3 regions of the Paenibacillus sp. 7516 genome follow, and region 1 is predicted to be linked to each of the others. Evidence: riboswitches for the same ligand, from Rfam matches in the RefSeq annotation. Region 1 holds a riboswitch; each other region holds the start of a gene.
The links. A riboswitch is a leader RNA that binds a small molecule or an ion and turns the genes downstream of it on or off. The one in region 1 is predicted to bind cyclic di-AMP.
Positions count from the first base shown of each region.

Region 2: linked by a shared signal. The riboswitch ahead of CHI14_RS00710 (3D domain-containing protein) and the one ahead of CHI14_RS28305 (3D domain-containing protein) in region 1 are both predicted to bind cyclic di-AMP.
Region 3: linked by a shared signal. The riboswitch ahead of CHI14_RS08385 (C40 family peptidase) and the one ahead of CHI14_RS28305 (3D domain-containing protein) in region 1 are both predicted to bind cyclic di-AMP.

Region 1 is NZ_NPBI01000046.1:13,706-16,832, forward strand. Features, by position in the region: gene CHI14_RS28295 (HD domain-containing protein) at 1-105, shown strand, start outside; gene CHI14_RS28300 (TatD family hydrolase) at 416-1,186, shown strand; cyclic di-AMP (ydaO/yuaA leader) riboswitch at 1,429-1,682, shown strand; gene CHI14_RS28305 (3D domain-containing protein) at 1,954-3,127, shown strand, end outside.
Region 2 is NZ_NPBI01000002.1:136,894-140,020, forward strand. Features, by position in the region: gene CHI14_RS00700 (ABC transporter substrate-binding protein/permease) at 1-483, shown strand, start outside; gene CHI14_RS00705 (amino acid ABC transporter ATP-binding protein) at 470-1,195, shown strand; cyclic di-AMP (ydaO/yuaA leader) riboswitch at 1,459-1,658, shown strand; gene CHI14_RS00710 (3D domain-containing protein) at 1,661-2,335, shown strand; gene CHI14_RS00715 (polysaccharide deacetylase family protein) at 2,466-3,127, opposite strand, start outside.
Region 3 is NZ_NPBI01000007.1:243,042-246,168, forward strand. Features, by position in the region: gene CHI14_RS08375 (alkaline phosphatase family protein) at 1-841, opposite strand, end outside; tRNA gene CHI14_RS08380 (tRNA-Leu) at 1,157-1,241, opposite strand; cyclic di-AMP (ydaO/yuaA leader) riboswitch at 1,604-1,735, shown strand; gene CHI14_RS08385 (C40 family peptidase) at 1,741-2,205, shown strand; gene CHI14_RS08390 (carboxymuconolactone decarboxylase family protein) at 2,286-2,615, opposite strand; gene CHI14_RS08395 (hypothetical protein) at 2,742-2,960, opposite strand; gene CHI14_RS08400 (hypothetical protein) at 3,079-3,127, opposite strand, start outside.

The sequences.
Region 1 (3,127 bases):
ATCAGCGGAATACATCGTGGTAAGCACAATCTGTACTATCCGCAAGACAAGGTGGACGCCATCATTCACGAGCTGCCCTCTCATATTCGCCCATACTTCTCATGATCATGAATTGAGCCGTGGGGAGTAAAATATTTACAAATTAGCTATGACAGAAAGAGTTTCTACTTCGAGATATTATCATGATACAGTAATCTGCTTTAATGGAGAGTATATGTAGATCGACATAATTTTGTAATGTACACTTTTTTTGAACAAATTGAGATCATAAGGGCTCCTATATATAGTAGAAATTGAATTTGGTAATTCCACATGTTGTACTCTGAAAAATCAATGATGATGATAAAATGGGTGCATTTTATAGGATTTTGATTGGGATAGAAAACAGTTATTCGACAGGAAGGGAGAAATACAAATGATGTTATTCGACACACATACACACCTGGACGCACCGCAATTCGACGAGGACCGCGAGGAGATGATTCAACGTGCTGTAGACGCCGGGGTTGGCCGTATGATCAATGTCGGTTTCAACCGGGAGACCATTCCATCCACGATGAAGCTTGCCGAAACGTATGATTTTATATATGCTGCTGTAGGCTGGCATCCTCAGGATGCCATTACGATGCAGGAGGGCGATCTCGAGTGGATTGCATCTCTGTGCAAACATGAAAAAGTCGTTGCCATAGGCGAGATTGGCCTGGATTATTATTGGGACACTTCACCCAAGGATGTGCAGCATCGTGTATTAAGACAACAGATCGGACTGGCTCGTGAACTTAACATGCCTATTGTCATTCATAATCGCGATGCTCATGAGGATATTGTCAAAATTTTGCGTGAAGAGAAAGCTGGCGAAGTCGGGGGTGTGATGCACTCTTTCTCAGGAAGCTGGGAAACGGCAAAACTCTGTCTGGATCTAGGGTTCCATCTATCCTTCGGTGGACCAATTACGTTCAAAAACGCCAAGCAGCCGAAAGAGGTACTGGCGAAGGTGCCAATGGACCGATTTTTCATCGAAACCGACTCCCCATATCTTACACCACATCCTTATCGTGGAAAACGAAATGAAACAGCGCATGTACGTCTGGTTGCAGAAGCAGCTGCGGAAATTAAAGGCATTTCGGTAGAGGAAATTGCTGCAATAACAACCAAAAATGCCATGGAACGATTTGGTATTCGTTAAAAAACGAAGCAAATGCGGTGAAAAAGAGAGGTAGACGGAGCGAATTTGCTTTTTGATCCAAATAAATGAAGAATATTACAATATTTTAACCAAATATTTAGAAAAACGTACTTGAACAACGCTTTACAACATGCATCGAAACAGGATATCATCTTTTCAGTGAATTGTTGTGCGGAAAATTGGACAGATGTTCGGGGGATGAACAAAGGGACACTTTCCGATGACACAACAATACTTTTCATGAACCGATCTCGCTGAGTCTCCGTTAACGGAGAGCGGGGGAACCAATAGGGCTTAAACATCAGTGTAAGCAGCTGATGCGCATCGTTCGCTGACCCAAAAGCAGCGGATGCATTTGCGAAGCGCTATTTGATTTCTTCTTTGGGTCTCGGGGTGAATTCAAGGGCATCCGCCATGAGCGGGTGACCGGAGATAGGGCGGCTCTCTTTCGCCCGAACCCGACAGCTAACCTCGCAAGCGGAAAAAGAGAGGCAACCTCGTGCATGAATTTCCGATATTCAAAATCATTCGGAAGCCACGAAAGAGTTCCTCTGACACTCTTTCTTTGGCTTTTTTGTTTTTGAATAAAAGAAATAAGGTCATCATACGGTAAGAATTCAGGTGGTGACATCATGTTGCGAAGAGTGGTTCATGGTGCAGAACCGGTCATTGAGATAACGGTCAGTTCTGTAGAAAATTTGGTATAGTCGCGTCAAAGACATCATGCATTAACTTTAGACGGCGAGGCTATGAAGGAGGACGGAGAAGTGGGCACATTCCAACCAGAAGAGACCCATGAGTCACGATCATCCAGTAAGTCTTACGCGTTGCGGTGGAAGCATGAGAACATGCGTCAAATGGCACTGATCGCTATTTTCTCAATCGCGCTTACAATCATGATCTTGTTAGTCGTTTACGGTCAAGCCGGGAAACAAATTTCGCTGGTTATTGATGGCAAAGCTCAAGCGGTAGAGACTCGTACAGGAATGCTTCAAGAAATGCTGGAGGAGCAATCAATCACAGTCAGCCCCCATGATGAGGTATCCATGCCTTTGAACGGGGCAATCGCAGATGGAGACCGCATTGTTATTGAGCGGGCCGTTCCAGTCAACATTACGGCAGACGGAGACACCAAGACTCTGTATACAACCGATTCATCGGTAGAAGATGCAATTCAGAAATCTGGAATTGAAGTTGCCAGTGAGGATAAGGTTTATCCTGCGCTCGCAACACCAATCAAGGCAGATATGAAAATTCGCGTAGTGCGTGTAACAAAGCGTACAGTGGAAGTGGAACAGCCGATTGCGTACAAAGTAATCAAAACGGCTGACCCTAGCTTGTACAAAGGTGACAATCGCGTCATCGTAAACGGCAAAGAAGGTACACTTGTACAGCATATCGAAAAGGTGTTTCAGGATGGAGAATTAGTCTCCAAAAAGATGGTGGGCAAATCGGTATCGACCAACCGTGTCGATAAAGTTATTGCTGTCGGAACCAAAGCAAAACCTGTTGTGAAGCAGCCGGAGATTCAGACGGTATCGGCCCAAACCTCCACAGCAAAGAAAGAAACGACAACGAACTCGAAGAAAACCGCTGCATCAGGCAGCAAAGTGATTACCGTCTCAGGCACTTCTTTTAAATATTCCAAAGTACTTAAAAATGTATCGATGACTGCGTACTCTTCTGAAGAGCCTGGCATTGGTACAAAAACAGCTTCCGGTACCCGGGTAACCGAAGGACGGACCATTGCGGTCGATCCAAAAGTGATTCCGATCGGCTGGTGGGTGTACATTGAGGGACTCGGCTTCCGTCGTGCGGAAGATACCGGCGGTGCCATTAAAGGCAACAAAATCGATGTATATTATGACAGTGTAAAGCATGCCCTGAATTTCGGACGTAAGAAAGGCAAGACGGTATATGTGATCGGTCCAGTTAAGCCGG
Region 2 (3,127 bases), on a different contig from region 1:
ATTCGCGGAACGCCGATGCTGGTTCAACTGATGATTATCTATTATGGCCTTTCCCTGACCTTCGGTATTAATTTCTCGGCTCTTCAAGCCGGTATTATCACACTCTCCATCAACAGTGGTGCTTACCTTGCAGAGATCTTCCGTGCAGGGATTCAAGGAGTTGACCGCGGTCAATTGGAAGCAGCCCGTTCGCTTGGGATGGGTAGAGCTGCGGCCATGAGATTTATTATTTTGCCACAGGCTTTCAAAGCTGTACTGCCTGCCATCGGTAATGAATTTGTAACCATTATCAAGGAATCGTCCATTATCTCGGTTATTGGTATGGTTGATATCATGTATCAGGCAAGTGTAGTCAAAAACATTACGTACCAAGGAATGAATCCGTTCCTTATTGCAGCAGCCATATACTTTGTATTGACATTTATTTTGTCCAAGCTGCTGGGTCGACTGGAAAGGAAGTTGAGTGCAAGTGATAGACGTTAGACAATTACACAAATCCTACGACAAAAACGAAGTACTTAAAGGCATAGATGTCACGATTGGCAAGGGCGAGGTCGTTGTCGTGATTGGTCCTTCAGGATCAGGCAAAAGTACCTTCCTTCGCTGTCTTAACCTGTTGGAGCAGCCTACTTCAGGTGAGATTAATTTCGAAGGCGTATCGATCACGGATCCCAAACACAACATTAATGCAACGCGGGAGAAAATGGGGATGGTGTTCCAGCACTTTAATCTGTTTCCGCATAAAACCGTCGAGCAAAACATTACCATTGCCCCGATCAAAGTCAAAAAGCAGACTGCACAGGAAGCCAAGCAGATCGCCGCAGACTTGCTCAAAACCGTCGGGTTATTAGATAAAAAAGATGCTTATCCGAGTCAGCTGTCGGGTGGACAGAAGCAGCGGATTGCCATTGCCAGAGCGCTTGCGATGCAGCCGCATGTGATGCTGTTTGACGAGCCGACGTCTGCACTCGACCCTGAAATGGTTGGTGAAGTACTCGACGTAATGAAACGCCTGGCTGAAGGCGGCATGACTATGGTTATTGTTACCCACGAGATGGGCTTCGCCCGTGAAGTTGGTGATCGCATCATCTTTATGGATGGCGGTGTAATTGTGGAAGAGGGGACCCCAGATGAAGTATTTGGTCAACCTAAGCATCCACGTACGCGTGACTTCCTCGGTAAAGTCTTGTCATAGTCTTTGAGCACGTTCCAGTCAGTGAACCGGATTCAAATAGAAGAACAAAGAACGAAATCAAACAACCTTGCTGACGTCACGTTAGCAGGGTTGTTTTTTGTGCATGGATAAGTATCCAGTGCCGTAAAAGTAACGTTTCTGTCATCATTTCAGAGCCGCTTGATCGCTCTTTAATAAGAAAAATCCTTATTTCTAAGCAGCATAATGTGTTGTTTAAGACAGTTGGTAACATTTACTACGGACCCTGGTTACAAAATTGTGATATATTGTTCCTGCCGAAACTTCCTGAGGAGGAAGTGTGGAGGATGTAATGATGCAGACCGTGGAGGGGAAGATTGAAACGCACGCTGCTTGGGGTGAATTAGGGGTACATAACGCAAGACGAATGTAACAGAGACCTATAGGGTGGTTTCCTCCATCCGAATCCGACAACTAACTTCGCAGGCACAATGAGGGAGGAAGACCATGATTAAGAAGAGAACTATAGCCAAAACAGCAGCAGCCCTGCTGACAGCAGCAATGCTCATTCAGGCCGTTCCAGCTCACGCTGATTCTGTTCACGTGGCCAAAGAGGGGGATACCTTCTATACCTTATCGAAAAAATATGGAGTTGGACTGAACACACTGGTCAAAGCAAACAGTGATATTTCACCTTACAACATTTATGGTGGTTTGAAAATTACGATTCCTGGAAAAGCAAACACGGCCTCAGCTGTTCCAGCAGCGAAGAGCTCTACGGGGGCAAAGACGATTACGACAGCTAGCCTTGATGTGAATGCTGACGATAAAGTCGTTCAAGCCTGGGGCAAAACGTTTGACTACAGTAAGTCCATTGATGTGAAAGCAACAGCGTACTCTGCAGCCGCTTCCGAAAATGGTGGATGGGGTCCCGTTGATTACTTCGGTAATGCACTTGAGCTCGGCACGATTGCTGTAGACCCTAGTGTGATCCCACTGGGTACGAAGGTTCTTGTTACAGGCCATTCCCATCCGGGACTGCCTAAGCAGGCATTTGTGGCGACTGCCCGGGATATCGGTGGAGCGATCAAAGGGAAACGAATTGATATTTTCATTCCTGGGAGCCAGAAGTCTGTGAGTACATTCGGTTTTCAGGATGTTGAACTTTATATCTTGAAATAAGTATCAGCGCCAACAAAAGGGTGCCTTTACGACACGATTAACGTGAAATAAGGGTACCCTTTTTCTTTATTAAAACGCGCAAGATTGGTAGTTCCATAACTTGTGTGTTTCGTCTCTACTAAGCCGTGTATTATTTGCTTTTTGGCAATTGCAGCATTTCGTCCAAAGTCACCAGATTGAAGCCCCTGCATCGCAGTTCATCTATAATCTCCGGAAGTGCTCCAATGGTACCGGACAGATTGGAGCCCACGCCTCCGCCCGCATGTTGAAGAATGATGGAGCCTGGCTTGACTGCAGATAAAACATTCTGCTTCACTTGCTCTTTACTGAGGCCTTTCCAATCCAGCGAATCCACATTCCAGTTGACGATGCTGTATTGCTGTCTTGCGGCCCATTGCAGCTGTTTCTCATTAATGTCCCCGTATGGAGGACGAATCATTTTTGGTGTATACCCGGTCAGTTTACGAATAATGTCACCGGTATGTAGAATTTGTTTGCGAAAAGCATTCAAAGACAGCTTACTGAATTCAGGGTGGTTGTAACTGTGGTTCCCAACAATGTGACCTTCCCTAACGATCCGTCTGACGAGGTCGGGATGTTTCTCTGCGCGATTGCCAACAATAAAAAAGGTCGCTTTTACATTATATTTCTTTAAAATATCCAATACCTGCGGAGTGAAGCGCGGATCAGGTACATCATCAAAAGTCAGTGCTACCTGTCTCGTCGAAGGTCCGTTGGTCTTGAACGTATCGGCATATTTCTGCCTTAGCTGACCCAGTGTCAGCTGTTCAT
Region 3 (3,127 bases), on a different contig from region 1:
GAGAACCGAATGTTTGCAGTACGGATTGAAGCTGCTGATCTAACTCCTTCACTCCACGAAGTCCCGTAGGGCCTTTCTTATGTAACTCCCGATCTAAATCCGGTAAATAGACAAACAAAAAATCCGGTAATTTATTGGATTGAATTAAATATTTTAAGGCTTCAATCGCAAATTCATTATGAATCCCCATTCGCTTCGTTAGACCATCCGGCAAGTCTTTAATCCCTTGAAACGGATTAGACAAGGCACCCAGGGACAGTAAATCCGGCCCTTTCACATCAATCTCTTTGGGTAAAGAAGCAGCTGCCTGAATCCATTGAGGTATCGACAGCTTTTGAGCGGACATCCCCCTATATATCAGGCCATTGATTGAACCCGACTTTAATCCTTGCCGGGCAAGATCCTCATAGATCGTAGGTAAATTTCTGTTCAAATGACTCCCGTTTAAATGAATTAGAGCATCCGTCACTACCGGATGCACTCCTTGTTTGAGCACTTCCGTCGGGCCAGTTCCGTACATGATCATTTTTTTGTTGTCCGCAGAATACCAAGTCAAACCCGGCACACGGTGAAGGTCCGAATATGCACCGGTAAGCAAGGAGCTGTCAATCGTGACGGACATCGTGGGAAAAGAACTGACCAGGTTTTTATAATATTGCCCGTGTTTGATCAGGAATTGTAAGGCAGGAAGATCCTGCTTGCCGATTCCTTCGTCGATCGCCTGATACATTAAAGAGTCCACCATCAGGAAAATGACTTTTTTCGCATTGTTACCATTAGCGGAATTTATCCGCATCAAATCCTGTTCTTTAGGTTTCGAGCTCTGACATCCGATAAGCATGGCCAATAACAAGATCCAAGGTAATATCCGAATCCCTTTTTTCCTCATAGACAATTCACCCCATTTATGTACATTCTGTCTTGGAAATCTTGGGGTTATTCGAGGTGCTTTTTGCCAAGAGGCAATGGGACCTGAAGAAGTGCCTGTTGTTCAACAAAATCCTTTTTCAGCCGGCGCTCCAAACAGAAGCTCGACTTGCATACAGCTATTTTGTTTTTCTCATTTGATGAACAGCAGCATCTCTAATGTATAAAAAAACAAAAAGGTTCCCAATCTGCCAGAAAAAGCAGATCAGAAACCTCATGTATGAATTGATGCGGTCGAGAGGACTCGAACCTCCACGGGGGGTTAGCCCACACGGACCTGAACCGTGCGCGTCTGCCAATTCCGCCACGACCGCATATGGCATATCTCCGAGATAATCTATCGCGGCGACAAGAAATAATATATCATGTGAAATTTAAGGTGTCAACAATTAAATTGAAAATTATTAGACCTACGATAACCGAAACTTATAAAATCTGGTCGAGACCTGACTTTTTCTGTTGAGAATGAACCTTACTATCCTCTTCGACTCCAATTTACTTATTTGTCCAATTTATGTGCCGATGAAACACAAATTACGTTTTTGTCATCATAAATAAACATGGAGAACTACAACTTTCCACAAAAAGTCTTGAATTCCGTTAACATTGCAGAAGGAAGAAAGGTTTGACAATTACGCATTTATGCAATATAGTTTCAAAAGGTTACAAAATATTAATTATTCATTTGCCGAGTTTCATGTTTGAAAACGGGGGAACCATTTTGGGTGAATTATTCTTATACATAGGAAATATAGGGAACCTTCTACCGAACCCTTAGCTAACTCCGTAGGCATCGAAGGGAGAACATTCATTTTGAAAAAACTGATCATTTCTATTTTTGGCGCAGCCGTTCTATTTACATCTGGTGCAGCAAGCACTGAGGCGAGCAGTATCAACACCGTCGTTAACAACATGAATGGAATACCTTACAAGTGGGGCGGCACAACGCTGGCCGGGTTTGATTGCTCTGGATTTATGAGATATATCTTCCAAAAATATAGCATTGAATTGCCACGTACTTCACAGCAGCAAGCCAAGGCAGGTACTCCGGTATCCAAAGCCAATCTGCGCACAGGTGATATGGTATTCTTCAACACTTCAGGCAGTGGCATTTCGCATACAGGCGTATACATCGGGGGCGGACAATTCGCTCATGCTTCCAGCAGTAAAGGTGTCAGCATCACCAAAATGTCGAATCCCTATTTCAGTGACCGCTATGTAACAGCGCGCCGGGTGACCGGACAGTTTATGTATAACAAGATGCTTGGAAAAATATAAGTTAGACAGCAAAACAGGCTCTGGATCATTCCAGAGCCTGTTTTGCTGTCTTATTATTTAAACTCAACTACCGAACGAACCTAGTGCAATGCTTTTTGCACACGCATTGCACCTTGAGACAGCGCGTGACCGCCGCCAACCGCTCCGGCTACCGCAACCGTCTCCATAATCTCCTGATCGGTTGCTCCCTTCGCACGGGCCTCTTCTACGTGGTAAAACGTACATACTTCGTTATTAGCAAACAATCCGATGCCGAGGGCAATCAGCTGCTTGGTTTTGGCATCGATGGCACCTGACTGAAAGCATTCACCCGTAAAATCGTGATACGCTTTGACTACGCCAGGCAACACATCACTTAATTCTCCAATCTGATCCTTGTAGGCATGTACCTTATCATTCATCAATGTCATGGCTACCCGCACATCCTCTCGGCTGATAAGTTTACGAATTCTCGCTGTACCTATCTTCTCTCCCGAGCGGCGGAATTATGCCAAACCAACCATGGTAATTCCATGCATCCGTCTCCAGAGTGGACTCTATTCATCAGCCGGACTTTGGCGCGGCTCGCTAAAGAGCTGATAGCGATAGCTGCGGTCCAGCTTGACCACACGTCTGTTCTGACGACGGATAAGTACCTGTTCCCCATCCCATGCAACGACAATCCCGGTCACATCGTTCGATTCCAGACCATCCCGTACCACTCTTACTTTTTCACCCGATAAACGCAGTGCATCCAATTCTGCATCACTTATCATGTCTATGGCTCCTATATTCCAAAATAGTTTACAAAAAGAGACCTAAATGAAGAGTCATTTAGGTCTCACGTGACTGTATTGGACTGTTATGTCATTCGAAAAATATCCCGACTGAAAGTTACCGCTGCGCGTGCTCTTTGCTGTCGTTCTTCTCGAACCAAAAATCA